Regions from separate parts of the Rahnella sp. 1L-D-7-B-C2 genome, predicted to be linked through region 1. Evidence: predicted binding sites of a transcription regulator. Region 1 holds the regulator's gene; each other region holds the start of a gene.
The links. The regulator LexA, encoded in region 1, represses DNA repair genes until DNA is damaged. The targets are predictions, from matches to a motif close to TNCTGTATGTACATACAGNA.

Region 1 (7,877 bases):
TGGTAAATCTCTGGACGTGGTCGAGAAAGAATTCGCCGACCAGGGTAAAAAACCGGAAGACGTGAAACACGTTGCGCCGTTCAAAGTGTTCGAAGGTAACCGTCCGACTAACTCCATCCTGCTGCGTGAAATCACGCCATACAGCCTGGGTGCGTTGATCGCGATGTACGAGCACAAAATCTTCACGCAGGGCGCTATCCTGAACATCTACACCTTCGACCAATGGGGCGTGGAATTAGGTAAACAACTGGCGAACCGCATCCTGCCAGAGCTTGAAGGCAGCGAAGATGTGAAGGGTCACGACAGCTCGACGAATGGCCTGATCAATCGTTTCAAAAACTGGCGCGCATAATTGCGTAGAAATACGTAAAAGAACGCTGGAAATAAAAGGGTTAGCCTTCACAGGCTGACCCTTTTTTAATGGCGCTTTTCCTGTGCGGACTCTGTGGTATTCTGCGGGTATTAATAACAAAAGTGGGATGTAGATCACATGGCAGGATCAAAACGGGCAACGATGATTTCGGTCATCATGCAGCGAATTTTGAACGTTTTTTTATTGGGACTGGCCGCGATTCTGATGATTTTTATCGGCCGCGAAACCTATCATTTAGCAATGGTATTGTTCGTGAATAACGATCAGTCTTCGTCGTATCTTCTGATAGAGGGGATTGTCATTTACTTCCTCTATTTCGAATTTATCGCGCTGATCATTAAGTATTTTTCGTCGGGATATCATTTCCCGCTGCGCTACTTTATTTACATCGGTATCACGGCGATTATTCGACTGATTATTGTCGATCACAAAAGCCCTTATGACACGCTGGTGTATGCCTGCGCGATCCTCGTTCTGGTCGTCACACTCTTCCTGGCGAACAGCGAGCGTCTGCGCCGCGAGTAAAATGATGCAATTACTGCCTCGCATTCATGCGTTAGAATACGAGGCAGATAATTCATTGGAGGTATGAATACCTCCATTACGGAGCCGTTGATGTCTGATTCCCATTCCCCTGCACAACCCCCGATTCACTGGTTTAACGATCCGACTGATGTTCCTGCGGACGTGGCTGACTGGCTGATGGAAATGGGATCCATGACCCGTCGCTTTGAAAAACAGGGTGTTACTGTCACCGTTAAACCTCAAAACGAATGCTTTGTCAGCCGCGCTGAGCTGGGAGAAAGTGAAGCGCAGCAGTTGCCGGAAAGCACCCGTTACTGGGTGCGCGAAATCGTACTGTTTGGCGACGCTGAGCCCTGGTTGCTCGGTCGTACCGTCATTCCCGAAGAGACACTGACCGGGCCTGACATGGCGCTGGTGGATCTCGGTACCGTACCGCTTGGCCGTTACCTCTTCAGCGGTAATAACCTGACCCGCGATTACATCCATCTCGGGCAGTTGCAAAGTGAGCAGGGCGACTTATGGGCGCGCCGTTCGCGTCTGCGTCTTTCTGATAAACCGCTGCTGCTGACGGAAATTTTCTTGCCAGATTCACCGGTTCACCGCCCTGAAGGCAAAGTGAGCGGGATATGAGCCAGACCAATCCACAAGGAGAACAGAGAGTGTCGGGAAGTATGACGCAGGGCACCTGGCGGGATTATTGCCGCCTGATGCGCATTGATAAACCCATCGGTTCGCTGTTGCTGCTTTGGCCGACGCTGTGGGCTCTTTGGCTCGCCGGTGGCGGCATGCCTTCTGCAAAAATTTTAGTGGTGTTCGTGCTTGGCGTTTTCTTTATGCGCGCCGCCGGTTGCGTGGTGAATGATTATGCTGACCGCAAAATCGACGGGCACGTTAAGCGCACCGCCAACCGGCCGCTGCCGAGTGGGGCAGTCAGCGGTAAACAGGCCAAAATGCTGTTTGCCGGGCTGGTGCTGGTGTCGTTCCTGCTGGTGCTGACCCTCAACCGCATGACGATTTTCCTCTCGCTTGCCGCGCTGGCGCTGGCGTGGATTTACCCGTTCATGAAACGCGTCAGCCATCTGCCGCAGTTTGTATTGGGCGCGGCGTTTGGCTGGGCGATCCCGATGGCTTTCGCAGCCGTCAGTGAAACCGTTCCGCTCAGTTGCTGGTTATTGTTCGTGGCAAATATCTGCTGGACGGTGGCCTACGACACGCAATATGCGATGGTCGATCGCGATGACGATTTGAAGATTGGCGTAAAATCGACGGCCATTTTGTTTGGCCGTTTTGACACGCTGATCATCGGCCTGTTGCAGCTGGCAACGCTGGTTCTGATGGCGATGGTCGGGCATCTTTCCCTGCTTGGCGCGCCGTTCTACTGGTCGCTGTTGCTGGCCGCAGCGCTATTTGCGCACCAGCAAAAACTGATCGCGAAGCGCGAACGTGACGCCTGTTTCCTGGCTTTCCGTCAGAATAACTATGTTGGCCTGGTGTTGTTCCTTGGCATCCTGATGAGTCTGTCGGCGTTCAGTTTCTAATCCCTTCAGACAATGAAAAAACGCCCGGACTTTTTGCAAAGTCCGGGCGTTTTGTTTTCTACCTTTTAAAGCGCTAGTACGGGCGATTAATGATCGGTATCGCGCACATCCATCTTAGGTTCAGCCGGCGGTTCAGTCGGCTGTGGCAGCTCGGAAGGCATACCGGCGCTTTCGATAGTGAGTTTGATGTCTGGCGTCATCAGGTCGCTAAGCATGTTGTAAATCTCGCGCGTTTGTTCCTGAATCGCATCACCGATATCGTTGATATAACCCTCTGCGCGCAGCGTGCCAACCAGCGTTGAGAATACCGCTTTATCGAAGAACTCAGGGGCATTGATACCGTGCAGCACCGACAGACGCTGCGCCATAATCCGGCTCTCTTTTTCCAGCGCACCGCGGTTAATGCTTGGATTGGTTGTGAGCAAGGAGAAGGTGATCGCGTAGCGTTGCAATGTTTCACGTACACCGGCAGCCAGCAGTTGCAGCGTGCGGATACGTGCCGGGTTCAGCGATAACTCATCATCTTCCAGATGAATAATCTGCTGACGCGCCAGTTCCAGCGTCAGAACATCCAGCACCTGTGGCAGATCGGTTTTATCGAAATGCATGAACAGTTCGGCTTTCAGCATCGGATAAATCAGTTCAACCTGACGCAGCAACTCCTCGCGGGTGACCAGACGGTGGTGCATCACGATGCTTGAAATCAGCGATGGTAACACCAGCATATGATGGATGTTGTTGCGGTAGTACGTCATCAGTACGGCTTGCTCGCGCGGCAGAACGATAATGTCACCGATATTATCTTTTTCGACCTGGAACTTGTTCATGTTCAGCGCGTGATCAAGTAACTGATCGGCGGTCAGATCGGGCACCGTTGAATCAGCATTGTACGGCACATTGCGCAGCAGCTGCAGGTAGCAATCAATCTGCTCAGTCAACTGTTCGCGGGTCAGTGAGCGCTGACGGGACGCCAGCAGCGCGGTACAGCACAGGTTCATGGCGTTGGCAGCCGCTGAATTGTTGATGCGCACCATAATCTGCTCAGCCAGATCCTGCACCGTCGGCGTCAGCCAGCTCGGGCGCTGGGCTTCGATAGGGTCGATCGCCTCACGCCACGTTGGCACGTTTTGGTTCAGATAGGTGGTCAGATGCAGAGGTTCACCGAAGTTCACATAGCCCTGACCGAGGTTGCGCAGCTTACGCAGTCCGTTGAGCATTTGAGTCAGGCTCTCTTTCTCTTTGGTCGCGCCGCGTAACTCTTTCGCGTAAGTTCCCACTTCCATCACGTGTTCGTAACCGATGTAAATCGGCACCAGCGTAATAGGGCGGGAACCGCCGCGCAGCATGGCCTGAATCGTCATCGCCAGCGTGCCGGTTTTTGGCTCCAGCAGACGCCCGGTTCGCGAGCGGCCCCCTTCGACAAAGTATTCCACCGAATAACCCCGGCTGAACAGCTCGCCCAGATATTCGCGGAACACGGTCGAGTAAAGTTTATTGCCTTTAAAGGTACGACGGATAAAGAACGCACCCAGACGGCGGAAAATCGGGCCGGCTGGCCAGAAATTCAGATTGATACCGGCTGCAATGTGTGGTGGCACCAACCCCTGATGATAGAGCACGTAAGACAGCAGCAGATAATCCATGTGGCTGCGGTGGCAGGGCACATACACGATTTCCTGACCGTCCTGCGCTAACTGGCGCACGCGCTCGGCGTTATTCACGTTGATGCCTTTATACAGGCGGTTCCACGTCCAGCTCAGTACGCGGTCGGAAAGGCGCACGGCTTCATAAGAGAAGTTCGCGGCAATCTCTTCCATCAGCGCGATAGCGTTTTGCTGGGCCTTTTCGTGTGAAATCTTTTTGCTGCGCGCTTCATCTTCAATGGCTTTTTCAATGGCTTTCGAGGCCAGCAGCTTATTGAATAAATCCTGACGGGCAGGCAGGCGCGGGCCGACTGCTGCCAAACGCAGGCGAGAGAAGTGCATTCGCGCCACGCGGGCGAGCTTTTGCGCGATGGTTTTATCCGTACCGTGCTCGGTCGCCATGTAGCGCAACGACACCGTATTAGAGAAGCGGACAAAACTGTCGCGGCCTAGCCACAACACGGCGAAGAATTTCTGAATGCCGTTCAGCACGCGCAGATGCGGCGTATCCTGACCTTCACGGCCCGGTGCACGTCCGAACATCACCGAGACGGGCAACATCTGAATGTCTAAATCCGGATTATTACGGTGCAGATCCAGATAGTCGTGGAACAGCTTTACGGATTCCTGCTTCGGCGTGTAATACGAAAACACGCGCGGGCCTTCAGCGATAAACACATGGCTTGGCAGCAGTGTGCCGTCGATATCCAGCGGAATCAGCGGATCGGGCAAATTCTGGGCAAGACACTGCGCACGCAGGGTCAGCAAATCTGCTTTGGAGTTATAAGGTAATACGTACAGGATCGGGCGCGTCGGGTCTAAGTGCAACTCGGTCACCGGATCTGTAGGTATGACTTTGCTCTTTACCAGCAATGAAAGCGGTAAATTCAATAATGTGTAATAAAGTCTACGCCAACCTGACATAAAAACGTGAAGCCTCTTGTTAGCCATTTCGCCGCAAGGATACCAGAAAGCTCAAATGAGATCTGTGGTGATGAGAGACCATTAAACCGCTAAAATGCATCAAACACCCGAAGGACTACCCCTCAAGGATCAGTAACAGAATGGCGAACCAAGTCACTGGATTTACCCGAATTTATAAAGCAGCCGGATATTCATGGAAAGGGCTGAAAGCGGCATGGCAAAATGAAGCGGCTTTCCGTCAGGAAGCCAGTGCGGCTATCCCCTTAATTTTGCTCTCATTCTGGTTCGATGTGAGCAGCATCGAACGCATCCTGCTAATCGGCTCGGTGGTCCTGGTTTGCGTGGTGGAATTGCTCAACAGCGCCGTGGAATGCGCAATCGACCGCATCGGGCCTGAGTTTCACGTGCTCTCAGGACGTGCCAAAGACATCGGGTCGGCTGCTGTACTGTTGACCATCATATTGGCGATTTTTGTCTGGGTCAGCATCTTTTGGCCGCGATGGTTCTGATTTGGAATCTGTATTCCAGGAATCGCGCTTATGCACTGTTTTTATTCAATCTTAGGTTTTCATTGCCCGTATAGCTGTATATACTCACAGCTAGACTGTATAAACAACCAGGGGGCGGAATGAAAGCTTTAACGACCAGACAACAAGAGGTCTATGACCTGATTCGCGATCATATCTCCACTACGGGTATGCCACCAACCCGCGCGGAGATTGCCGCTCGTCTTGGGTTCCGTTCCCCGAATGCTGCGGAAGAACACCTGAAAGCTCTGGCGCGTAAAGGCGTCATTGAGATTGTCTCCGGGGCTTCGCGCGGTATCCGTCTGCTGATGGAAGAAGAAGAAGGTTTACCGCTCATTGGCCGTGTAGCCGCCGGTGAACCTCTGCTGGCTCAGCAACATATCGAAGGACACTATCAGGTAGATCCCGCGATGTTTAAACCGAGCGCGGATTTCCTGCTGCGCGTTAGCGGTATGTCGATGCGCGATATTGGGATTCTTGATGGTGATCTTCTGGCCGTGCATAAAACGCAGGACGTGCGTAATGGCCAGGTTGTCGTCGCCCGTATCGATGATGAAGTCACGGTAAAACGCCTGAAGAAACAAGGCAACGTGGTGCAGTTACTGCCTGAAAACAGCGAGTTCCAGCCGATTGTGGTGGATCTGCGTGAGCAAAACTTCAGCATTGAAGGCTTAGCGGTTGGTGTTATTCGCAACGGCGACTGGATCTAATCAGTCAACGAAAATGCGATTTCTGCGCTTTCCCCTGAACTAAGTCACACGAATTTCGCATCATCGCCCCTCACGGGGCGATTTCATTTTAGGCATATCCTGAACCTCCGGCATGAGATTCTCTATGCAACATCAATCCCTTCTGCAAAAGTTTCAACACACTTTTCTGAGCCCGACCGATAAAGCCCTCTGGATGCTCGCGCTGCCAATGATCTTTTCTAATATCACTGTGCCTTTGCTGGGACTGGTGGATACGGCAGTGATCGGTCATCTCGACAGCCCGGATTATCTCGGCGGCGTCGCGGTGGGTTCGATGATCACCACCTTCCTGTTCATGATGCTGCTGTTCCTGCGCATGAGTACCACCGGTATGACCGCGCAGGCGCTCGGCGCGAAAGATAAAGTCCTGCTGGCGCGCGCTTTTGTGCAGCCTTTTCTTCTGGCTGTGCTGGCGGGTGTGGTGATTTTATTGTTCCGTCATCCGCTGATGGAAGGGGCTTTTTACATTGTTGGCGGCAGTCAGTCGGTGCTGGAACAGGCGCGGCTGTTTATTGAAATCCGTTGGATTAGCGCGCCCGCTTCTCTGGCAAATCTGGTGATCCTGGGCTGGCTCCTCGGAATTCAATACGTGCGCGGGCCGGTGATTTTACTGATTGCCGGTAACCTGCTTAACATCGTGCTGGATCTGTGGCTGGTGATAGGGCTCGGCTGGAATGTACAGGGCGCAGCGACGGCAACTGCCTGTTCGGAGTATTTCACGCTGTTCATCGGGCTGTGTTTTGTCTGGCGTGTGATGAAGCGCTGGGGGATCACTTTCCCGCTGCTGACCTCATCGTGGCGCGGCGACTTGCACCGGTTGCTGAGTCTCAACCGTGACATTATGCTGCGTTCGTTACTACTCCAGCTCTGTTTCGCCTCGCTGACTATTCTCGGGGCGCGGCTCGGCAGCCATATTGTTGCGGTGAATGCCGTTCTGATGAATCTTCTGACCTTTACAGCTTTTGCGCTCGATGGCTTTGCTTACGCGATTGAAGCCCATTCCGGTGAGGCGTTTGGTGCCCGTAACCGTGAAAAACTGCTGAAGGTATGGCGCGCAGCCTGTCGGCAGGCGGGTCTGGTGGCACTGGCGTTTGCGCTGTTGTATGCCCTGACCGGCGAGCAAATTATTAATGCGCTGACGTCTCTGCCAGAGCTGCGCCAGCTGGCTGACAGTTATCTGGGATGGCAGATTGTTCTGCCGCTGGTCGCGGTCTGGTGTTACCTGCTCGATGGTATGTTTATCGGCGCGACCCGCGGGCGGGATATGCGCAACAGCATGGCGATTGCCGCACTCGGGTATGGACTGACGTTGCTGTCATTACCGCTTTTGGGCAACCATGCGCTGTGGCTGGCGCTGACCGTCTTCCTCGGGCTGCGGGGCGTTTCTCTCGGCTGGATATGGCACCGGTACTGGCAGCGAGACGCATGGTTTTCCTCGTCATCACACTGAATTGGCGACTTTTTTACATGGCAGGATATAGCGGTTAGTCGTTATATCCTGCTTTGGAATAATCCTAATAACGCGTTTTATCCCTTCGTTTGCAGGATAAATCCAAATTCTCTACTAACCTTAGAAGTGTTAAGCCCGAGCTGCAGCG
Region 2 (7,877 bases), on a different contig from region 1:
TATTGCAATGGGATTAAGAAGAGACTGGGCCTCCGGGGATTCGGGATGGGTTTTCAAAGGCATCTACGGCTACACGGGCGAATTCTTTTTTAATGCATTCAAAGACTGCGGTGATCACGGTTCGTATAACGATTTCAAGAAAGTCACCGGTATTGGTTTCTCACCTTATATCTATCACGCGATACAGTACAACTTCACCGATTACTTTGGGGTGGAGAGCGGGATCATCATCCCTTCTGTTTTCGTCATCAGCGTACAGTGGAGCTTTAGATAAACCTGTTTACGCAAAAGCCCCTGCGGCATTGACCTCCACAGGGGCTTTCTTATGACATCGATATCACAGTAACTTATTTACCAAGAATGTTATTCACGGCAGCGGTGTGGCCTGCTTTGTCTTTCGCGCCAGAGATCACCTGAATTACGGTGAACTTTTTCTCGCCGGCAGCCAGTAAGGTAGCCTGCAGAACATCTTTACCATCCATCTTATCAGTGGCTTCGATGTGGTCGACTTCCAGCCCTTTGACGTTTTCCATCTTTTCGCTGGTCACGGTGTAGCTTGGTGAAGCCTGCTTCTGTTTATCCTTAATAGTTTTCATACCCTCAAGGAAATCAGCATCGCTGGCGGCGCGGGCAACCAGCGGAATGTCATCTTCGCCAATCAGCAGAACGCGTTTTTCCTGCTTGCTGACGTACATTTTACCCGGACCACCGCCCGGCACAGGCTGCACTTCATAACCCGTCAGGTTGAACACCTGTTTGCCGTTGAGCAACGTCACAGTTTGGGTCGTGGCTGCGGCTGCCGGTGCTTTCACTTCCGCAGCGGTAGCCAGCGTGGCTGCGCCGCCAAGTGCCGTCAGCAGGCACAATGAACCCATTAGATTGATTGATTTTCTTAACTTCATGTAGAACTCCCTTCTTCCTGTAAAAATTCTCTGTATTGATGACCCTGCAATAGTGCGCGGAGTATCCATAATATAGAGAGGGTTATTTCATCAGATCACGAATACATATTCCCGAGCCGACTAAAAACAAAACAAGTGGCCAATACCGTACCGGGATAAAAAAGAATTTATGCGTTCTTTCCGGTTCAAACATCGGCTGACTGTCGGTCATCTTTGCCACGTAGGCCAGGAGCTTTTCCTGCTTGATCGCATAGACAAAAATGCAGCACAGAATAGATGCCAGTATAAATGTAGCCCCAGTTGCCCATAAATGCGCAGAAAAATAACCTTCCTGCCAAATGATATCGACAATCCATTTTAAAAATACGTAGGCAATCGAAATCAACACGGCGATAAAAAACCCTACTCCGCTCCACACTATCATGGCTGATATCCTTGAGTTTCAAATCGAATAATGCATAATCTCTTTCAAAATTAGCGTATTTTTTCGATGATGGCGAGGAATTCTTGCATGCTGATATATCGCGGCGCCGGTATTATGACCCTTTTACTGCCAATTGTTACTGTACTATTGTTAATGTGGTTATGGCCCGATCCGGGTGTAAAAAAGGGTGATGTGTCATTAATGCAGTTCCTGTTGGGCGTAGGTATTGGCGCAGCCATAAACACGGCTATGGGATTGATACTCAATAGAAAAAATCATGATGATAGTGTGCTTCATCACTTCTTTTATATTCCCATGCAGTGGCCTTCACTCGCTTTAGTGCTGGTTTGCAGCATTATTGGTTTTATAAAGCACTGAATATTTATGGCCAGCGGACATAATGGTTATCCTCTTCGTTTCCGGCACCGAATCATTCTGATGAATAAAACTTAACTCAAATTACCCTCGCCGTTTCTGAAAAATTGCAGACTGCAACCGCAATACATCATATTCACAAGGTAAATAATCCGAAAAATAAATAATAGCTTGTCGCGACGGGTAAAATATCGTCTTATAGCAACGTTTCACAATTCATTAAGTGAATATAGCTGATGCACGCCAGAGAAGGATCTCGAGCATTTCCCCTTATGCCGTAAATCTTTCTTTCGGTATTGCCTGATATAAGCAGCTTGTCCCTCCAACAGACAGTTAGCGAGTTTCTATTTTGAATAAATTAACGGCATTGAAAAAAGGTTATGCAAAGGTATTCTTCTGGCTTCTGATCACGCTATTTTTGATCCCCGCCATCACGCTGATATTTGCTGAATACGGCAGTAATCAGCTTAATCAGCAATATACTCAGATCTTTATTGATGACGCCCGCGGGCAAAATCAGGACGTCGGTAAACTGACGGATTTCCTGCAACAAAATCCGCCTTCCAGCGTTTGCGGCCCCGTGTCGGAAGATCTGCTCGATTATAAAAATGCGGTGTGCGCCGAGAAGTCCGAACTGTGGCAATTCTACATGATGGACAAAGTGTCATTCTGGACGCTGATCGCCAGCGCTGTTGTGCTGCTGATGGTGTTGCTGTTCAGTGCCCTCGCTTTCAGGAATCGCCAGGGACAACTGCTGAGCCTGATGCTGGCCCGTCATTTCCTGATGCTGGCCAGTGCGCTGGAAGTGTTAGTGCAAGGTGCGATGCTGGTCTGGCTCTCGTTCTGGGGCACGGCTTTCTTCACGCAAACCTACTATCCGAAACTGGTGATGGCGGTCGGCCTGCTGGTGCTGGCCGGGATGTTCTACATGATCAAAGGCATCTTTAAAAAGCTGCCGCGCGAAGAGGGTATTGAAGGTGAGGTCGTGACGCGGGACGCCGCGCCCGCGCTATGGGCACGTATTGATACGCTGGCGGCCAAAGTCGGCACCACACCGCCTGACCATATCATTGCCGGCATTGACACTAACTTCTATGTGACTGAAGCGCCGCTGTCCGTCAACGGGCATCCACTGAGTGGCCGCAAGTTGTACGTCAGTATTCCCCTGTTGCGCCAGCTTACTACCGCACAGGCAGACGGCGTGATGGTGCATGAGCTGACACATCTGCATGAAGGTGATACCGCATCAGGCGCGCTGCTCGGGCCGAAGCTGCACCGTTTTGATATGTATACGCACCTGATGGGTCAGAACGTCGCGACGCTTATCGTCTTTTATCCTCTGTGCCTGTACCGCATGTTGTTCGAACTGGCATGGCAGCGAAACAGCCGTGAACGTGAGTTCATCGCCGACCACAGCGCAGCGACGCACACCACGCCTGCCGCGATTATTGAATCACTGATTAAAATATCAGCCTATGCCAGCTATCGCAGCGAAGTTGAACGCACCCTGTTCGATAACAAAACCCTGCATGAGAACGAGTTGGGGATCAGCAAAGCGATAGCCGCAGGCCTGCCGCAACACGTCAGCTCGCCAGACTTTATCAGCCTGATGCGCGAGCAGGATGTACCGCACCCGTTTGACTCCCACCCGCCGCTGACGGAAAGAATGCGCAACGTCGGTTACCACGTGGAAGAGTTGGGCTATGCGGCGATTGCCGCTGAACCCCCTGCTGAAAGCTGGGTGGATCTTATGCCGGTTGCCGAACAGATTGAGCAGCAGCTGTGGCAGAAGTATGAGCGTGACTTCTCATCGGTACATGAGGAAAGTCTGGCATGGCGTTATCAGCCTGAAGGTGAAGAAGAGACGGCGCTGGTACTGAAACATTTCCCGCCAGTGGCCTTTACGCTGAAAAATGGTTCTCAAATCGAGATCAACTATCAGGGCGTCGTGAAGCCAGATACGGGGGAATTACTGGAGTGGGATAACGTGAAGAACATCAATGTGATCCGCCAGTTCGGTACTGAAGTACTGTATCTGCAACACGTCCAGCCGAATGCGCAGGGGAAAAAGCGCAGTGAGATCCGTCTGCCAGGTCTGAAAAAGGAAATTGAAGGGTTTAAAAATACGCTGGGCTACTACTGGCATCGTCACCAGACGGTGCGTGCGTTACAGCAAGAGGAAGAGGCTGCCGCTGCGCAAGGCTAAAATCCGGTAACGAAAAGCCCCGCTGAACGCCTTGTGAAATGCGTTCAGCGGGGCTCTATTTCATCAGGCCGCTTTAACCGCGCGAACCTTCTTAGTTTTTACAGCGTCTTCGGCGTGTTCTGCATGTTCTGCAACTTCCGCGTCTTCAACGTGTGTCTCTTGTGCTGTCTGAGCGTCGGCCTTTACGTCGGCAGGTGCAGTTTCTGCTTCCGGCAGTTTGCTGGTGCGCAGGATGTGCTGAACGGTATCTTTCTGCTCGGCAAGGTGCAGCGCAATATTTTCCGCCAGAACCTCATCGATCTCAATTTCGCTCTGTAACAGCCAGTCAGTAAAAGTATCCGCCATGTCGAGCATTTTGTCGTAGGCGTCCGCTTCTTTCTTATTGGCAAATGTCATTTTTTCTTCACCTTTTCTGACGACAACAAATTTTGTTTCAACAGCCATGATTCTCACTCCTTATACTGTAATTATATACAGTATATCAACAATGGATGACGTTGACATCATACATTTAAATTTTTACGTTAGTATTTTAACGGGCTCATTATACGGTGATATCAATGAAAGATGTGCAATGCTGGACGAAAGACGGGTACCTCATCACCACTGACGTTGAAAAGATGGATATTTCAGCCATTCAGCATTATCTGACCCGTTCAACCTGGGCGGCAGGTATTGATGAACAGACCGTGCGCGATGCCATCGACAACAGCCTGAATTTCGGGTTGTTCGACGAAGATAAGCAGATTGGATTCGCCAGATTTATCACCGATTACGCCACCTTTGCCTACCTGTGCGATGTGTATGTTCTGGAGAATTATCAGGGCAAAAATCTGGGGGGATGGTTGGTGGAGTGCTGTCAGTCACACCCGGTTACCGCGCGATTACGTCGCATGATGCTCTTTACCACCACTGCGCCATGGCTTTACAAGAAGTTTGGCTATGAGCCGGTCAATACGCCGGATTACGCGTGGGCGATCGCCCGTCCTGACATCTATCTCAACAAACAATAGGTTCTGTATTTCTGACGCCCGAACCACAGGCGTCAGAATTTCACCTTTTACCAGAAAACGTCTCCCGGACTTTAGAACGTCTCCCAGTTTCCTTCGTCACTTTTGTTCGCCGGTGAAAGCGCACGGCCAGACGACAGTACAGGTCTTTTCAGCGGCGATGGCTGACGTACAGCGGTATTAACCGCCGCAGCGCTGACTTTAAAGATGCTGATCGACTCCGCCAGACGCTCGGCCTGCTCGTTCAGCGAGTACGCCGCCGACGAGGCTTCCTGCACCAGCGCGGCATTCTGCTGCGTCACTTCATCCATCTGTGTGATGGCTTTGTTGATCTCTTCGATTCCGGTGCTTTGCTCATGGCTGGCGATTGAAATCTCGCCGACGATATCCGTCACGTTCTTCACGCTGGACACCACTTCTGCCATGGTGGCACCGGCTTTAGCGACCAGTTGCGTGCCGTTATCGACTTTCGATACCGAATCGTCGATCAGTACTTTGATTTCTTTCGCCGCAGAAGCAGAGCGTTGCGCCAGATTGCGCACTTCCGAAGCTACAACCGCAAAACCGCGCCCCTGCTCACCGGCACGGGCAGCTTCTACCGCCGCATTCAGCGCCAAAATATTGGTCTGGAAGGCGATGCCGTCAATCACAGAAATGATATCGACAATTTTGCGTGAAGAAACGTTGATTCCCTCCATAGTGCTGACCACCTGCCCGACCACTTCGCCCCCTTCGACGGCCACGCGTGATGCCCGGGCCGCCAGCTGATTAGCCTGACGCGCGTTATCAGCGTTCTGTTTTACGGTGGCGGTCATCTGTTCCATCGCCGAGGCGGTTTCTTCCAGCGAGCTGGCCTGCTGCTCGGTGCGTGAGGATAAATCCAGATTCCCGGCGGCGATCTGGCTGGACGCGCTGCTGATAGCCTGCGTGCCTGAACGGACCTCAGTCACAATGCGCAGCAGGTTTTCATTCATATTTTTCAGCCCCTGCATAAGCTGGCCTGTTTCGTCAGAAGAGTTCACACGGATGTCCGTAGTCAGGTCCCCGGCGGCCACGCTTTCAGCCACCTGTACGGCGGTGCCCAGCGGACGGATGATCGAGCGGGTCAGGAAATAACCCAGGATCATGGCCAGCAGCACGGCAATCACCGAGAAGATCAGCGTCAGCTGAATCGCCGTTTGACCATCAGCGACGGCTTTTTTCCCTTCGGCCTGCAACTGCGAATCCTGAGAATCAGCAAAAGCGGTGGCCAGCCCCAGATAGGCATTCTGTGAGGTAGTCAGTTTACGCAGCACATATTCGGTGGCGCCTTCCATATCACCGGCGCGGGCCAGACCAATCAACTGTTCCTTTCCGGCTTCAAAAGCATCACTGGCATCCTGCAACGCTTTAATTTTTTGTTTTCCGGTTGGCGTGGACTGAATCGCGGCAATTTTATCCATCGCCAGATTGGTTTTTTTGATGGTGTCATCAAGTTGCAAATAACGTTTCTTATTTTGCTCGGTGTTTTTCGTATCAATAACGATTCCGCGCAAAAACTTTATTTGATCATTCACGCCGTCACGGACATCAAATGCCAGCCGGACTTTTACATAACGATCGTTGATAATTTGTTCGATACTGCTGTTAATGCTGCTTATTTTGATAACGGCAGTGGCACTGACGATGATGAGAAGCAGGATGATGAGGCCGAATGCGGCACCCAAGCGGCTGCCCACCCGCATATTGTTGATCAGTTTAAACATGTTATTTCCCTTATTTCCGGGCCAATAAAAAACAAATACAATGAAAATAATTCAATATATTGATGATTACATAGCGGGACTACTTTCTAATGATTATTTAATTCACATGAGTTATCGGTATCAATAAGGGGAACTTTAGCCGGGATATTTAAGGGAAAGTGTAAAGAGAGGTGAATGAATTTATAACGTTACTGAACAAAGTAACGTTATAAACAGAGATTACGTTTCAGGGCAGCCGGTGAGCAGAAATACCGACGCCACCAGCGCCGGGAGGGTGAAACAGTGCACGTTACGCAACATCATTCTGCCTTGTGATCAGGCAGTCAGGGTTTCTTCCAGCCAGCCGACGCGCATTTCTGGCACCGAACGCAGCAGTTCGCGGGTGTAATCATCCAGCGGTTCAACCAGTGTAGAAACGACCGGCCCCTGACGCACAATCCTGCCCGCTTTCAGTACCGCCACTTCGTCCGCAATTTCGCGCACGACCTGCAAGTCATGGGTAATAAACAGATAGGAAATACCGGTGTCCTGCTGGATTTTACGCAGCAGCGCCAGCACGTCGCGGGCGACCAGCGGATCGAGCGCAGACGTCGGTTCATCACACACAATCAGTTTCGGCTGCGCCGCCAGCGCCCGTGCAATACAGACGCGCTGCTTCTGACCACCGGAAAGCGCAGAGGGAAAACGCTGCGCCAGTTCAGCATGCAGTCCGACCTGCGCCAGCAATTCCCTGACGCGGGTGTCGCGCTGGCTGCGGTGGAGATCGGAAAAGCAGGACAGCACGCGGGCGATCTGGCTGCCGACCCGTTCTTTCGGATTCAGTGCGGTATCCGGGATCTGATGGATCAGCTGCACGTCGCGCAGTTGCGCACGGCTGCGCTGCCGCAAACTGGCCGGCAGTGTTTGATTTTCCAGACTCACTTCTCCGGATTCCGGGCTGAGTAGCCCGCAAATCACTTTACCGAGCGTCGATTTCCCCGAGCCGGATTCGCCGATCACCGCCAGCGTGCGGCCGCGCGGCAGGCTCAGCGAGACGTTCTGCAAAACAGGCTGAGCGTGATAACGGGCGCTGATGTTATCGATAAACAGCGCAACCGGTGCCTCGCCGGTTTGCGGCATTTTTTCTTCGCCCTGTGCATGTAAAAGGCGGCGGGTGTAATCCTGCTGCGGTTGTGTCAGAAGCTGTTCTACCGGCGCCTGTTCCACGGTTTTACC
Region 3 (7,877 bases), on a different contig from region 1:
TAATGCGCGGCGTACGGCAGGGATGTTCAGTGGCAATAAAATGATCGCCAGCGGCAGCAACAGCCACAGCGTCCACAGGTTGATTGCGCCCATCACGGCGGTAAACGCCAGCAAAATCAGGCTGCTAAGCGGGAGATTGACGCGGTGATAGAACAGCGCGCCCAGGATAACGATAAATGCAACAATGCTAAGAACCATCATAGTAAAGCCCCTGAGTAGTAGGAGGTCTGACCTGTTGTAGGGATATAATGGTTTTAGTCCATGCTCATTTCTTTATCAATGTGTTTACATACTAATTACAACACAGCTCACAAACCGGCCGCACGAAGCGTCAAAAATGGAAACTATCGGAATCATTACCGCTTCATTGCTTCTCGGCGATCCGCCGATCCGTTACACTGCACAGCGGAAAGTTTTATTGCTATCGGCCGCGTACAACACGGCTGCAAATGGACATAAAAGAGGTTGCTATGTACCAGGACATTATCCGTACTGAACTGAACGAAGCTGCTGAAACGCTGAATAAATTTATCAGCGATCCGGCAAATATTGAGTCTATTCAACGTGCAGCAGTACTGCTGGCAGATTCCTTTAAAGCGGGCGGGAAAGTGATTTCCTGCGGCAACGGCGGTTCCCACTGCGACGCTATGCACTTCGCGGAAGAACTGACGGGCCGCTACCGCGAAAACCGTCCGGGCTATCCGGCGATTGCGATTTCCGACGTCAGCCACATCTCTTGTGTCGGCAACGATTTCGGTTACGAATACATTTTCTCCCGCTATCTTGAAGCCGTAGGCCAGAAAGGCGACGTGCTGCTCGGCATCTCGACTTCAGGCAATTCCGGCAACGTGATTAAAGCCATCGAAGCGGCCCGTGCCAAAGGCATGAAAGTCATTACCCTGACCGGTAAAGACGGCGGTAAAATGGACGGTTCTGCCGACGTGGAAATTCGCGTTCCGCACTTTGGTTTTGCAGACCGTGTGCAGGAAATCCATATTAAAGTCATTCATATTTTAATTCTCTTGATCGAAAAAGAGATGGCGAAGGCATAAGACCTTTGTTGTAAAGGAGGCGGGAGATGTGCGAATTGCTCGGGATGAGCGCTAACGTTCCTACTGATATTTGCTTTAGCTTCAGTGGATTAGTGCAGCGCGGTGGCGGGACAGGCCCGCATAAAGACGGTTGGGGCATTACCTTTTACGAGGGGAATGGCTGTCGTACTTTTAAAGATCCGCTGCCGAGCTTTAATTCGCCCATCGCCCGCCTGGTTCAGGAATACCCAATCAAATCTTGTGCGGTGATTTCCCATATCCGTCAGGCAAACCGTGGCGAAGTGGCACTGGAGAATACCCATCCGTTTACCCGCGAACTGTGGGGCCGCAACTGGACCTATGCGCACAACGGTCAGCTGCGCGGTTATCGCCAGCTCGATACCGGCACGCTGCGCCCGATAGGTCAGACCGACAGCGAATATGCTTTTTGCTGGCTGCTGCACAAGTTGACGGAACGTTATCCGCGCCGGCCTGCGAGCTGGCCGGCGGTATTTCGCTATATTGCGTCGCTGGCGGATGAGTTACGGCAGAAAGGGGTGTTTAACATGCTGTTGTCGGACGGGCATTTTGTGATGGCCTATTGTTCGACAAATTTGTATTGGATCACCCGCCGCGCCCCGTTTGGCAAGGCCACGTTGTTAGATCAGGATGTGGAGATTGATTTTCAGCAGCAGACGACACCCAATGATGTCGTCACCGTGATTGCCACGCAACCGCTGACTGCAAACGAAACCTGGAACAAAATTGCCCCAGGCGAGTTCGCGTTATTTCACCTGGGTGAACGCCAGCTGTGAGGACAGCGGGGTATTGGACAGCGGCTGAAGCACTTCATATTTACCGTCAGTCACCACCACGTTCGGTGCCTGATGGTGTTTCTCAAAGTACGCATATCCCGGCTGAAGTTGACGCCAGAAGTTAATGTAGCTTGAGTTTTTATGTGCCTGCATGTTGGCATCCGTCATACGGAACGGGTAAATGCTGATCTGCAGATTACGCTGACCATACTGGAAAGCGGCCTGAACATAGGTGAAGATTTCATCCATGTAGCCGTCGGTCATTGCATAGCAACCAATGGATTTACAGTTACCGTGGATCATCAGGTACTTGCCTGAGTAACCCTGGGAAATGTCATAGGCGTTCGGGAAACCGATATTGATCGCGCGATAAAAGCGGCTGTCTGGTTTCAGGTGGTGGATATCCACATTGTAGAAACCTTCCGGGCTTTTGAAGTCGCCTTCACGACGTTTATTCCCCAAACCACCAGAAAAGTCACAGATACCATAGCTGCCGATCAGACGAAATTCGCCGTCGAGCTGGGCGTACAATTCGAGTTTACGTTCTTGCTTGAAAATCTGGATATATACCGGAGCGCCTAACAACTGCTTTTTAAGCGCAGCGTTAACCGGGACAGGTTCGCTGGCCACGGCGTAATTTGCTGTAAATAAAGGCAAACTGAGGAGCATCGCAAGGAACAGCGCGATTCTGATCATTCTAAATCCTGCTTAATAATAATTCTGATGTTTTGTCTGAAGATGTCACCATCTTTAAGACCGCCACTGATTGATTCTTATGTACTGACTGTCTGAAACGTTGCCATATTAATACTGATTAAATTTTTAGCAATCACCAAATAATGAATAATAGATTTCTTAATGTTAATTGTTTGTACTTGCCATCAGGCCAGATTCATTAAGTGAAATTAACCATTATTTTCTGTGTTTGAAATTGCATCTCTTCACTGTATACTTATACAGTTATCAGGGGAGGGCTATGCGTAAAATCATTCACGTGGATATGGACTGCTTTTTCGCGGCCGTTGAGATGCGCGATGATCCGTCCCTGCGCGACATTCCGATCGCCATCGGCGGCAGCCGCGATCGTCGTGGTGTGATAAGCACCGCCAACTATCCGGCCCGTAAATTCGGCGTCCACAGCGCGATGCCCACCGGGATGGCGCTGAAACTTTGCCCGCACCTGAAAGTCATCCCTGGCAGAATGGAAGCCTATAAAGAAGCCTCTAACCACATCCGTGAAATCTTTGCGCGTTATACGCCGCTTATCGAACCTTTGTCCCTCGACGAAGCCTATCTGGATGTCTCCGATGCCACCCAGTGCAACGGCTCCGCCACGCTTATCGCCGCAGAAATTCGTCAGGCGATCTCTGATGAAATCAATCTGACCGCTTCGGCTGGTATCGCGCCCATCAAGTTTCTGGCGAAAATCGCCTCTGACCTGAATAAACCCAACGGCCAGTTCGTGATCACGCCGGATAAAGTCGACGCGTTTTTACAAGATTTACCGCTGAGCAAAATTCCCGGCGTCGGAAAAGTGACCGCCCAGCGCTTGCAGGAACACGGACTTATTACCTGCGGCGATGTGCAACGCTATGATCTGGCCGCGTTGCTCAAAGGTTTTGGCAAGTTTGGCCGTGTCCTGTGGGAGCGCTGTCAGGGTATCGACGAGCGTGAAATTTCCGCTGAACGGCTGCGGAAATCGGTGGGCGTCGAGCGGACGCTGGCGGAAGACATACACAGTTGGGAAGAGTGTGCGGCGTTGATCGAACGCTTATATCCCGAACTGCATACGCGGCTGAGCAAAGTCAGTCCTACTCTTCGCATCGCGCGCCAAGGCGTAAAACTCAAATTTCATGATTTTCAGCAGACCACGCAGGAACACGTCTGGCCGGTGCTCAATAAAGAAGATTTACTGAAAGTGGCACGTGAAGCCTGGGATCAACGGCGGGGCGGGCGTGGCGTCAGGCTGGTCGGGTTGCACGTAACGTTGCAGGATCCGCAGATAGAGCGGCAGTTGCTGTTGCCCTGGGAATAATGTTAGCTCCTCCCCCTTCGCAGGGGGAGGAGCTAAAACAATTACTTACGCTCAGGAATCGCTTTCAGCAACGCCGTCAGCAGTTTCCAATACAGTTCAACGCTTTCGATTTCAACCTGCTCATCCGGCGAGTGCGGGCCGGTGATGGTTGGCCCGATGGAGACCATGTCCATATCCGGGTACGGTTTTTTGAACAGACCGCATTCCAGACCGGCGTGGATCACCATGATGTTCGGAGTTTTATTGAACAGCGTTTCGTAAGTTTCACGCACCAGCGTCATGACCGGTGAGCTTGGCTCTGGTTTCCAGCCCGGATAGCTGCCTTTTGCCAGACTTTTCGCGCCAGACAACGCGCTGAGTGAGTTCAGCATGCTGACCACGTACTCTTTCCCGCTGTCGATCAGCGAACGGATCAGGCTGTTGATCGCCACTTCGTCCTCTTTCATGGTGACAACGCCGACGTTCAGGGAGGTTTCGACCACGCCTTTCACGTCATCGCTCATGCGGATCACACCGTTTGGTGTGGCATTGAGCAGTGCGAGGAATTTGTCCTGTGAGTCGACAGTCAGCACTTTCGCCGGGCTTTCAGCCGGTTCAACCACCAGCGCGATTTTCTTCTCTACCGCAGACAGTTCGAACTGGATCGTCGCCAGGAATTCCTGCGCAGCCGCTTTCAGCGCGTCAGCTTTGTCAGAAGCAATAGCCAGCGTGGCGATGGCTTCGCGTGGGATCGCGTTACGCAGCGTGCCGCCGGTGAAGTCCAGCAGGCGCAGACCGAGGGATTGCGCGTGATCGGCCAGGAAACGGGCCAGCAGTTTGCTGGCATTGCCCAGACCCAGATGAATATCAGCGCCTGAGTGACCGCCTTTAAGACCTTTCAGGGTCAGTTTCAGCGTGCTGAAACCGGCCGGAACGGCTTCGCGGCTTAATGGCAGCGTGGCAGTGAAATCGATCCCGCCCGCGCAACCCATGTAGATTTCGCCTTCGGTTTCGGAATCGGTGTTGATCAGGATTTCAGACTGTAACCAGTTTGGTTGCAGGCCGAATGCGCCCGCCATACCGGTTTCTTCAGTCATAGTCAGCAGCACTTCCAGCGGGCCGTGTTCGACGCTTTCATCCGCCAGAACCGCCAGCGCAGAGGCCAGACCAATGCCGTTATCAGCACCCAGCGTGGTGCCGCGTGCTTTTACCCAACCGTCTTCGATGAACGGCTGGATGGGATCTTTAGTGAAATCATGAACGGTATCGTTGTTCTTCTGCGGCACCATGTCGAGGTGAGCCTGCAGGGCGACGGCTTTGCGGTTTTCCATGCCCTGGGTGGCCGGTTTGCGCAGCAAAATGTTGCCGACCTCATCACGCTCAGCGTGGATACCTTTTTCCTGTGCCCATTCAACGATGTGATTTGCCAGCGCTTCTTCATGATAAGAAGGGTGCGGAATTGAACATACTTTGGCAAAAATATCCCACAACGGTTGTGGCGAAAGCTGAGACAGTTCAGACACTATAAGTCTCCTGTAACAGTCAGCTCATTCAGGCTCCATGTGCAGGCGAACTGATTGAGATGCTGTAGGTTTAAGGTTAAGTAATCCCCGCCAGACGTTGTGGCGAGTGGCCTGACAGAATATCACTTAATCTTACGCTGTGCGCGTATGCGGGCAGAAAATCCAGGGTTTTTGGGCACCTGATGCCAGATAATCGCTGGTTTTTGTGAGCCAGAATCTCTATAATCCCGCGCAACCTTTTTTCCCCCGAATACATTCTTAGAAGCCGTCTTTTCACTGGCTGGGACACCTTTATGAGCGAAAAATACGTTGTAACCTGGGACATGCTGCAAATCCACGCCCGCACGATGGCTAAACGCCTGCTGCCGGCAGAACAATGGAAAGGCATTATTGCAGTCAGCCGTGGTGGTCTGGTTCCGGCAGCGTTGCTGGCGCGTGAACTGTGTATCCGTCACGTAGACACCGTCTGCATCTCCAGCTACGACCATGACAATCAGCGCGAAATGCAAGTGCTGAAACGCGCAGAAGGCGACGGGGAAGGCTTTATCGTAATCGACGATCTGGTAGACACCGGCGGCACCGCGAAAGCCATCCGTGAGATGTACCCGAAAGCTCACTTCATCACTATCTTTGCTAAACCCGCTGGCGCACCGCTGGTCGATGACTACGTGATAGACATCCCGCAGAACACCTGGATCGAACAGCCGTGGGATATGGGCGTGGTGTTTGTTCCTCCTTTAGTGGGAAAATGATTTACTGCGCTTGATAAAAGACGCCTGGCTCATTGCCGGGCGTTTTGCTTTCATTGACTTGAAATCCCTTCTGTTTGACCTCACTCCTGTCTTGTCGCACCGTTAACACGTTATAATGCCGTCATGAAAGGGTGGCCTGCGGGCGACCATCTGCTTGCTAACGGAGGATTACGCATTATGGCGCCAGTCAATCTCACGGAAAAACTGTTCAAACCTTCCTTCAAATACCCGGAAACCTCGACGCTGGTCCGTCGCGTTCATCATCACAATGCCAACCCGCCGATGCACTCTGCGCTGGAAGGGGATACGGTGAATTGCTGGTACCGGACCATTAACCGTTTGATGTGGATGTGGCGCGGCGTAGATCCGCTCGAAGTGGAAGAGGTGCTGTCGCGCATTGCGGTGTGCAAAGCCGAGCACAGCGATCCGCTGCTGCTCGATACGGTCATCGGCTATCGCAACGGCAACTGGATTTATGAATGGTCGAATCAGGCCATGCTCTGGCAGAAGAAAGCCGCAGAAGAGCAGGATGCGGATCTGGCCAGCGAATACTGGCTGAAAGCCGCCAACCTTTACAGCATCGCCGGTTACCCGCATCTGAAGGGCGATACGCTGGCAGAACAGGCCGAGGCGCTGGCGAACAAAGCGTTCGAGAAATCTTCCGAGCATTCGCCTTATGAACTCAAAGAGCTGGATTTTGCGATCCCCGGCGGCGCGCCGATCACCGGTTTCCTGCACCTGCCGAACGAAGGCAAAGCGCCGTTCCCGACGGTGATGGTTTGCGGTGGTCTGGATACGCTACAAAGTGACCATCAGCGCCTGTTCCGCTCTTATCTCGCGCCAATGGGCATTGCGATGCTGACTATCGACATGCCATCGATCGGGTTTTCCGCGAAGTGGAAACTGACGCAGGATACCAGCTTCCTGCATCAGCAGGTGCTACAGCAGTTGCCGAATGTTCCTTGGGTGGATGCCGGTCGCGTCAGCCTGCTTGGTTACCGTTTTGGCGCCAACGTTGCCGTGCGTCTGGCGTATCTCGAACCGCGCCGCGTGCGCGCTGTCGCCACACTCGGCGCGCTGGTGCACACGCTGCTCAGTGACCCAAAATGTCAGGAGCAGGTGCCGGATATGTACATGGACGTGCTCGCCAGCCGCATCGGCATGTCCAGTGCGTCGGACTCGGCGCTGAAAACCGAATTTAATCGTTATTCTCTGAAAATGCAGGGCCTTCTGGGGCGCAGAACGCCGACGCCAATGCTGGCTGCCTACTGGGAGAACGACGTGTTCAGCCCGAAGAGCGAAGCCAAGCTGATAGCGGATTCCTCCTCTGACGGCAAGCTGATGGCTATCCAGAGCGAGCCGCTTTATCAGCATTTTGATCGTGCATTACATGAGATTTGCGGCTGGCTGCAAAAGAGAATGCAATAACTTAATGGTTGCTTATTCTTAACGTTTTGCTAAAAAGGAGCGTCTATATATGGAGGTTGTACTATGACGTTACCAAGTGGTCATCCTAAAAGCAGGCTAATGAAACGTTTCGGTACGTTAGGGCCGTACATTAGAGAAGGGAAATGCGAGAACGACCGCTTTTTCTTTGACTGCTTAGCTGTCTGTGTCAACGTGAAGCCCGCGCCAGAGAAGCGTGAGTTCTGGGGCTGGTGGATTGAGTTACAGGCCGAAGCCGAACGTTTTACCTATGTGTATCACTTCGGTTTGTTCGACAAAGAAGGCGACTGGAAGGC
Region 4 (7,877 bases), on a different contig from region 1:
ACGACTGGGGTCGGGATATCCACTTTACGTTGATTACCGGCTTCTGGTTAATCACCTTGCTGACGGGCTATTACCTTTACCGTTATCGCCATCCGGATCTTTGCATGCTGACTCTGGGGACTGCCAGCCTGACGGCCACGGGCTGCGTTCTGATCATGCAGTTATTTGATAACTCTTACGATGTGGGGGATCTGTTTCTGATCGGTTGCCTGATGGCAGTGTGGGTGGCTGGTAACGGTGTGTTACTCCTGCACTGGCGACGCAGGCTGTACGAACGCGCCCCCGTCGACGTAGCACCGGCAGAATTAACCATGTTGACAGAAAAACTGCGTCAGCATGGTTTGCTGAATCAAACGCAGATTCAGGAAATTCAGCAGCAGGATCACTCTTCCCATCTCCCCTGGTATCTGAGGCTTGCGCTGAGCATCGGTGGATGGGTCGCAGCCATGCTCTTTCTGTTGCTGCTGGCGCTGGTTCTCTATATGGCTGACTTGCTCAACGACCCTAATGCCGCCACCGTCATTCTCCCTTCGCTGATCCTTGCCGCCATCGCGGGCGGCCTGTTACGCACCCGAGGAGAGGGAAAACATCATATCGGACTGGCATGGGCAATTGCGGCGACGTGCGGGCTTTGTTTCGGTGTCTTTCTGCTCGTCGAACCCGACGGAGAAACCTTTATTCTGGTGAGTTCTCTGTGCGCGCTGCCGGTCCTGGCCGTGATGGCAATCGCCATGCCCGACCGGTCTTACCGGTTTATGGCTATCACTGTCATAACGCTATTGCTGGTTCTGTCGGGGCATTCTCTGACCAGTTTGTACTTACTCCCGGCTGCCGGTCTTTGGGTAATTTCGGCGCTGGTCGCTTGTGTCATCATATTTTGGTTATGGATCGTCAGGAATCAGCTGAATCTTCAGGCGGGCCATTTTGCACAAGCCGTTCCTCCGCTTCTTCATGGCATTCCTGCGGGCCTGATAGTACTGTGCCTTCTGGCAATAAATGGCGGGTTTATCTCTGATTTTTTCTGGGATATGCCGCGGTTTACCACTATTCAATTCGGTTTAGGGGGCGGGATCGCGGGAGGTTTATTACTCAATACGCTGTACCAGCGGCTGGTTGAAAAGACCCCTTTATCGCTGATCACTTTACCGGCTGCAATCCTTTGTGGCGCCGCCGCCGTCTATGCTCCCGGTATAGGCCTCGGTCTGTGGCTGTTACTGATGGCACGATATCAGGGGAGTCAGGATATTCTACTGGTCAGTGGCTGTTTCATCATGCTGTATGTTTCCGGTTGGTACTACTTCCTGGATGTCACTCTGTTGCAAAAATCTCTGCTGCTGCTGGTTAGCGGTGTGGTACTGCTGATGCTGACATGGGTGGTCAAAAAGGTTTTACCTGCACGCACCGGAGGTGCCTATGAAAACCAGTAATCTGAGGAAATGGCTGGCCGGGGGTGTGATATTGCTGGCGCTGGTGGCAGTCAATGCCGGTATCTGGCAGAAAGAACGGCTACTGAAACAGGGCGAGGTGATGATCTTACAACTTGCGCCGGTTGATCCGCGCTCTCTCATGCAGGGCGATTATATGGCTCTCAACTATGCCATTACCCGACCTTTACAGCTGGAGTTATATCAGCAACGTCAGGTTTGCATCTCCGTCCCCTCCACGCCTTGTTTACCCCTCAGCGGGAACATCATTGTGGATCTCGATACTCAGCGGCAGGTCACTCAGGCACGGTTTGATCAAGGTGACCCCCTGAAAGCGAATCAGTTACGGGTGAAATACCATATGAATTCCGGTTCGCTGACGGTAGGAACCAACGCTTATTTCTTTCAGGAGGGCCACGCCGAACGTTTCGCTCATGCGCGCTACGGGGCATTTCGGGTAGGTAAAGACGGTACGGCATTGCTGACCGCCATGCTGGATGAGGACGGTGAGGTGATTGAGCCTTAATGCAGTACTCCGCCAAGGTTTTGCACATTCCAGCATAAAAATGCCCGATGAACCGCGTCGGGCACAGGAGCACCACTGAGCACTGCACTTTTTATTTTCGAATTAGAATTGAGTTAACGTGCCGCTTTTACCTCCTCCCACACTAAATTCCCTCCCCCATCAGCCTGATAGGATTTTCTTCTGCTGTCAGGCTTGATCGGTATCCCGCTTACGTGAATACTGTATATAAAACCAGTATCGCGAGAATTTCCTATGATTTTGTACACACCCGCTGAGCATCAGCAAAAAATCGACCTGCCGCTGTTCCTCGATCGCGTGCCGTGCGGCTTTCCGTCGCCCGCTCAGGATTACGTAGAGTCGCGCCTTGATCTCAATAAACTGCTGATTGCGCACCCTAGCGCGACGTACTTTGTCCGGGTCTCCGGCCATTCAATGACCGATGCCAACATCAGCGAAGGCGATCTGCTGGTCATCGACAGCTCGCTGACCGCCGTTCACGACGACATCGTGGTGGCAGCCGTCGACGGCGAGTTCACGGTGAAGAAGTTGCGCACCCGCCCGTCGGTTCAGCTGGTGCCGATGAACCCACATTATTCGCCGATCACCTTCAATGACGAAGAGTCACTGGAGATTTTCGGCGTCGTCACGTTCATCATCTACGCCGCACGCTGATTATGTTTGCCCTCGTTGACGTCAACTCCTTCTACGCCTCGTGCGAGACCGTGTTCAGGCCGGATTTGCAGGGACGGCCGGTGATTGTGCTGAGTAATAACGACGGCTGCGTGATCGCCCGTAACGCTGAAGCGAAAAAGGCCAACATCGCCATGGGCGCACCGTTTTTCAAAATGCGTGAAGCGATCCGCCAGCATAACGTGGTGGTGTTCTCCTCGAACTATGCGCTGTACGCCGATATGTCCAACCGCGTGATGGAGACGCTGGAACAACTGGCGCCCGCCGTCGATGTCTACTCGATTGACGAGGCATTTTTAGATCTCACCAACATTGAAAACTGCATCTCACTGCATGATTTTGGCAAGCAGGTGCAGAAGAAAATTTGGAAAGAGACGCATCTGGCGGTCGGCGTCGGGATCGCACCGACCAAAACGCTGGCCAAACTGGCGAACTTCGCGGCGAAAAAGTGGAAGGATACCGGCGGCGTGGTGGATTTATCCCAGACCGTGCGTCAGAGAAAGCTGATGAACCTGCTGCCGGTGGATGAAGTGTGGGGCGTCGGGCGGCGTCTGACTAAACAACTCAACATGATGGGGATCGAGACGGCATTACAGCTGGCCGACAGCCCTTCTGCGCTGATCCGCAAACATTTTAGCGTGGTGCTGGAGCGCACGGTGCGCGAACTGCGCGGGGAATCTTGCCTGGCGCTGGAAGAATCGGTGCCGACCAAACAGCAAATCATCTGTTCACGGTCTTTTGGCGAACGTATCACCGAGTATCAGGATATGCGCGAAGCCATCTGCAACTACGCCGTGCGCGCCGCCGAGAAGCTGCGCGGCGAGCATCAGTACTGCCGCTTCGTCTCGGCGTTCGTTAAAACCAGCCCGCACGACCCAAAAGTTCCCTACTACAGCAACTACGCCGGGCTCAAACTCCTCACACCGACGCAGGACAGCCGCGACATTCTCAACGCCGCCGTGCGTTGCCTCGATCAAATCTGGAAACCGGGCTATCGCTATCAGAAAGGCGGCGTGATGCTGGGCGATTTTTTCAGTCAGGGCGTGGCGCAGCTGAATCTCTTCGATGAGTACCAGCCGAAAAAGAACAGCGAGCAGCTGATGGCGACGCTGGATGAGATCCACAAAAAAGGGATGGGCAAAGTGTGGTTCGCCGGGCAAGGCATCCAGCGCGGCTGGTCAATGAAACGGGAAATGTTGTCGCCGGCGTATACCACGCGGGTGGATGAATTATTGCAGGTGAAGGTGTAAGGGGAACCGTCGCTGTATGTACGATCCCCCTGAGATTCAGGGGCTAATCGACGAAAGAATAAGTCTGCTTATCTTGATTAAGGCCGTAAATGACACTGAAATCGGTTTTGCTGTAGCAATTCAATGCTATTTGTGAGGAATTACTCAGGCTCTCGATGTTTTGGTAAATAGCCGTCATGTAAAATCCAAAATCACATTGATGCAATTGAGGATCGATGATCTGATCCACTTTTCCTGAAGACTTGTTGAGAGCCTTCACTTTATTCACTGAAAGGCCATCATCTTTCATTTCATAAACGCCAATAAAGCTATGAGACGCCGTTTGCCCCCAAAATGGAATTTCAATCGTTTTCGCAGGGTTGCCCGAGATTGTGGTTTTATCCATGGAAGCCGTCATATTCAGGACGACATCCAGCGTACGTTTGGTGTTCTGCCAGGTACCATGAAGAGCATCCCCACCCTTTTTAAGTTTTAACGGGCAGGTACTGAGGTCATATTTTTTACCTTCGGTCAGATAATCATCATATTCCTGATCATTAGCTACCTCACAAAGCACGATGGCATCAGACGTTATTTTTCCATAGAGCGGAATGGGAGAACGATATTTATCGTAATAGTAACTTCCTTTGATATTTGTCTCCCCGCCAAAGGAATAACGCTGAAGAGAGACATGAACCGGAGATTTCCCGATCGTTCCTTCGTAATTCTCGAGGACATACCAACTGTCCGAAGCGGCTGCGGCTGAACCCGATAAAATTCCACAGAGACTGACTGAGAGAATAATTTTTTTTAACATGTTACCCAATGCCTGCACAGAGTGTGTCTGATTATCCCGATACTCGTCATGTCATTCCCCCAAATACCCATGCTTTGCGTTATTATTCACCATACCATTTTCCGCCGGAGAAACAGATGGCATTTGACTGGCACAGCGAGACATTAACCCGCGCCACCCCCGTAGATAAGCACTATAAAAACACCCAAAATGTCCGGCGCTTCATGCTTGAGCAATGCGGTGCACAGTTTAAATTTGATCGGGATTTTATGGCATGGATACGCAATGACCAGCCTAAAAATCTGGGTGACGTGGCAGATGAATGGACGCGCCGGCAGGCGCCTTAAATTAACCCCGTTTAATGCATGGATATAAAGCCGATTAGTTGTTATAACCCATAATGTTCTATAACAAAAAGGTGAAGGGTAACAAGGAATGCACAATACCAGCTGGAGTTGGGAAACACATTTCAATATAGATAGCCTGGTACTTCTCAAAATATTGGTTGTACTGATTATTATTATTGGGGTTCGGGAAAACCTGAGATGGAGAAGAAGAAAAAGGCAGGATCCCGGTGGCGCTATTTCGCAGGCAAATGCCAGAGAACGCCATGAATGGCGCTATGTCCGGCGGGCATTCACTCTGATACAAATCGCATTCGGCCTGTATATTTTAGGATCACTCATTCAGTTCTTACTCAGGTAGAAGCTTACACAATGATAAAGCGGAGGAAATACCTTCCTCCGCCCCCGATGGATTAAGTGATCAACGACGGTGACTTAACCGGTAGCCGCGCTAATTTTTACTCTTCGCCCGTGTTTGCGGTTTTACTGAAACGACGACGCACTACCACGAAAAACACTGGCACGAAGAAGATCGCCAGCAGCGTGGCAGAAATCATCCCGCCCATCACGCCGGTACCGACGGCATTCTGTGCGCCGGAACCCGCACCGTTGCTGATAGCCAGCGGCAGAACCCCGAGAATAAACGCCAGTGAGGTCATCAGGATCGGGCGCAAACGCATCCGCACCGCCTCCAGCGTCGCTTCAATCAGCGGCTTGCCTTCTTTAAGCATCAGATCGTTGGCGAACTCGACGATCAGGATGGCGTTTTTGGCCGCCAGCCCGATCGTGGTCAGCAGCCCGACCACGAAGTACACGTCGTTATTCAGCCCGCGCAGGCTGGTCGCCAGTAACGCACCGACCACGCCCAGCGGCACCACCAGCATGACCGAAAACGGGATCGACCAGCTCTCATACAATGCCGCCAGACAGAGGAAAACCACTACCAGCGAAATGGCATACAGCGCCGGTGCCTGTTCACCGCTCATGCGTTCCTGATAGGACATTCCTGTCCAGTCATGGCTGATACCCGCTGGCAGTTGCGCCGCCAGTTCTTCCATCAGCGCCATCGCTTCGCCCGAACTTTTCCCCGGTGCAGGTTGCCCCAGGATTTCCAGAGAAGACAGGCCGTTATAGCGCTCCAGACGCGGTGAACCGTAAATCCATTTTGCGGTGGAGAAGCTGGCGAACGGTACCATTTTGCCGTTAGTAGCACGCACGAACCAGTCCTTGAGATCGTCCGGCATCATGCGGTACTGCGCATCGCTCATCACATAGACTTTCTTGACGCGGCCATTATCGACGAAGTCGTTAACATAACTGCCGCCCCACGCGGCGGACAGCGTGGTGTTGATATCCGCCAGCGACAGCCCCAGCGCTTTGGCTTTTTCCTGATCGATGGTCACTTTGTACTGTGGCGTATCTTCCATGCCGTTCGCACGCACCGCCATCAGCACGTCAGGATGCTGCGCCGCCAGCGCCAGCAGCTGATTGCGCGCTTCCAGCAGTTTCTCGTGCCCCAGATTAGCCCGGTCGATCAGCTCAAAATCAAAACCGGTGGCGTTACCGAGCGCGATAATCGGCGGCAGATTAAAGGCCACGACGGTGCCGTCGATGATTTTTGAAAACGTCGCATTGGCACGCTGCACAATCGCGGTGACTTTATTGTCATCCCCTGGCCGCTCGCTCCAGTCTTTCAGGCCGACAAAGGCAATGCCGACATTTTGCCCGCGTCCGGCAAATCCGTAGCCGTTGACCGTCAGAACGTTAGCCACGTTGCTTTTTTCGTCCTGCAGATAGTGATCGGTAATGGTATCAAGCACTTTCTGCGTCCGTTCCTGCGTCGCGCCCGCCGGTAAAATGGCCTGAGTTGCCAGTACGCCCTGATCTTCTTCCGGCAGAAAAGACGTCGGCAGATGAACAAACATCACCACCATGCCCGCGACGATCAGCAGATAAATCACGATATAGCGTCCGGAGCTTTGTAAAATCCGCGCCACCGAAGACGTGTAATGCTGTGTACTCTGGTCAAACTTGCGGTTGAACCAGCCAAAGAATCCAGTGGTTTTGCCGTGTTCGCCTTTTGCCACAGGTTTGAGCAACGTGACGCACAGCGCAGGCGTGAGGATCAGTGCAACAAACACCGACAGCGCCATTGCTGACACGATAGTGATGGAGAACTGACGGTAGATAACGCCGGTGGTGCCACCGAAGAATGCCATTGGCACAAACACCGCCGAGAGCACCAGCGCAATGCCGACCAGCGCGCCCTGGATCTGCTCCATCGATTTACGCGTCGCCGCTTTTGGCGACAACCCCTCCTCGGCCATGACGCGCTCGACGTTCTCCACCACCACAATGGCGTCATCAACCAGCAGGCCGATGGCCAGCACCATGCCAAACATGGTCAGGGTGTTGATGGTAAAACCACAGGCTGCCAGAATGCCGAAGGTGCCCAGCAGTACTACCGGTACGGCGATCGTCGGGATCAGCGTTGCACGGAAGTTTTGCAGGAACAGGAACATCACCAGAAACACCAGCACAATGGCTTCGAACAGCGTTTTCACCACCTCATTAATCGAGATTTTGATAAACGGCGTCGTGTCGTACGGATACACCACCTGCAGGCCGTCCGGGAAGAACGGGCGCAGCTGTTCCAGCTCGGTGCGCACAGCCGCAGCGGTATCAAGCGCGTTAGCACCGGTTGCCAGTTGGATCCCCAATGCTGACGCCGGTTGTCCGTTGATTTTCACCACAAACTGATAATCTTCACCACCGCGCTCAATACGGGCGACGTCATGCAGCCGCACCTGAGAACCGTCGGCGTTCACTTTCAGCAGAATATCGCCGAACTCATCCGGTGAAATCAGG

Region 2: AC0Z7K_RS08200 (YebG family protein) is a predicted target of LexA. The motif match lies at 4,367-4,386, and genes of this name have one in related genera.
Region 3: dinB (DNA polymerase IV) is a predicted target of LexA. The motif match lies at 2,789-2,808, and genes of this name have one in related genera.
Region 4: umuD (translesion error-prone DNA polymerase V autoproteolytic subunit) is a predicted target of LexA. The motif match lies at 2,168-2,187, and genes of this name have one in related genera.

Annotation. Positions count from the first base shown of each region.
Region 1 is NZ_JBXAVQ010000024.1:24,893-32,769, reverse strand. It holds gene pgi (glucose-6-phosphate isomerase) at 1-352, shown strand, start outside; gene psiE (phosphate-starvation-inducible protein PsiE) at 491-898, shown strand; gene ubiC (chorismate lyase) at 989-1,528, shown strand; gene ubiA (4-hydroxybenzoate octaprenyltransferase) at 1,570-2,436, shown strand; gene plsB (glycerol-3-phosphate 1-O-acyltransferase PlsB) at 2,523-5,003, opposite strand; gene AC0Z7K_RS22375 (diacylglycerol kinase) at 5,144-5,512, shown strand; gene lexA (transcriptional repressor LexA) at 5,632-6,240, shown strand; gene dinF (MATE family efflux transporter DinF) at 6,365-7,729, shown strand.
Region 2 is NZ_JBXAVQ010000003.1:438,960-446,836, reverse strand. It holds gene AC0Z7K_RS08225 (hypothetical protein) at 1-274, shown strand, start outside; gene AC0Z7K_RS08220 (hypothetical protein) at 348-902, opposite strand; gene AC0Z7K_RS08215 (hypothetical protein) at 985-1,326, opposite strand; gene AC0Z7K_RS08210 (hypothetical protein) at 1,414-1,704, shown strand; gene AC0Z7K_RS08205 (M48 family metalloprotease) at 2,051-3,907, shown strand; gene AC0Z7K_RS08200 (YebG family protein) at 3,971-4,351, opposite strand; gene AC0Z7K_RS08195 (GNAT family N-acetyltransferase) at 4,468-4,920, shown strand; gene AC0Z7K_RS08190 (methyl-accepting chemotaxis protein) at 4,992-6,662, opposite strand; gene AC0Z7K_RS08185 (ABC transporter ATP-binding protein) at 6,978-7,877, opposite strand, start outside.
Region 3 is NZ_JBXAVQ010000013.1:98,088-105,964, reverse strand. It holds gene fadE (acyl-CoA dehydrogenase FadE) at 1-201, opposite strand, end outside; gene lpcA (D-sedoheptulose 7-phosphate isomerase) at 471-1,052, shown strand; gene AC0Z7K_RS18445 (class II glutamine amidotransferase) at 1,079-1,846, shown strand; gene dpaA (peptidoglycan meso-diaminopimelic acid protein amidase) at 1,817-2,542, opposite strand; gene dinB (DNA polymerase IV) at 2,823-3,881, shown strand; gene pepD (beta-Ala-His dipeptidase) at 3,923-5,383, opposite strand; gene gpt (xanthine phosphoribosyltransferase) at 5,677-6,135, shown strand; gene frsA (esterase FrsA) at 6,313-7,563, shown strand; gene crl (sigma factor-binding protein Crl) at 7,627-7,877, shown strand, end outside.
Region 4 is NZ_JBXAVQ010000003.1:62,322-70,198, reverse strand. It holds gene AC0Z7K_RS06550 (DUF4401 domain-containing protein) at 1-1,427, shown strand, start outside; gene AC0Z7K_RS06545 (GDYXXLXY domain-containing protein) at 1,414-1,950, shown strand; gene umuD (translesion error-prone DNA polymerase V autoproteolytic subunit) at 2,203-2,622, shown strand; gene umuC (translesion error-prone DNA polymerase V subunit UmuC) at 2,625-3,890, shown strand; gene AC0Z7K_RS06530 (hypothetical protein) at 3,934-4,686, opposite strand; gene AC0Z7K_RS06525 (DUF6434 domain-containing protein) at 4,803-5,012, shown strand; gene AC0Z7K_RS06520 (efflux RND transporter permease subunit) at 5,468-7,877, opposite strand, start outside.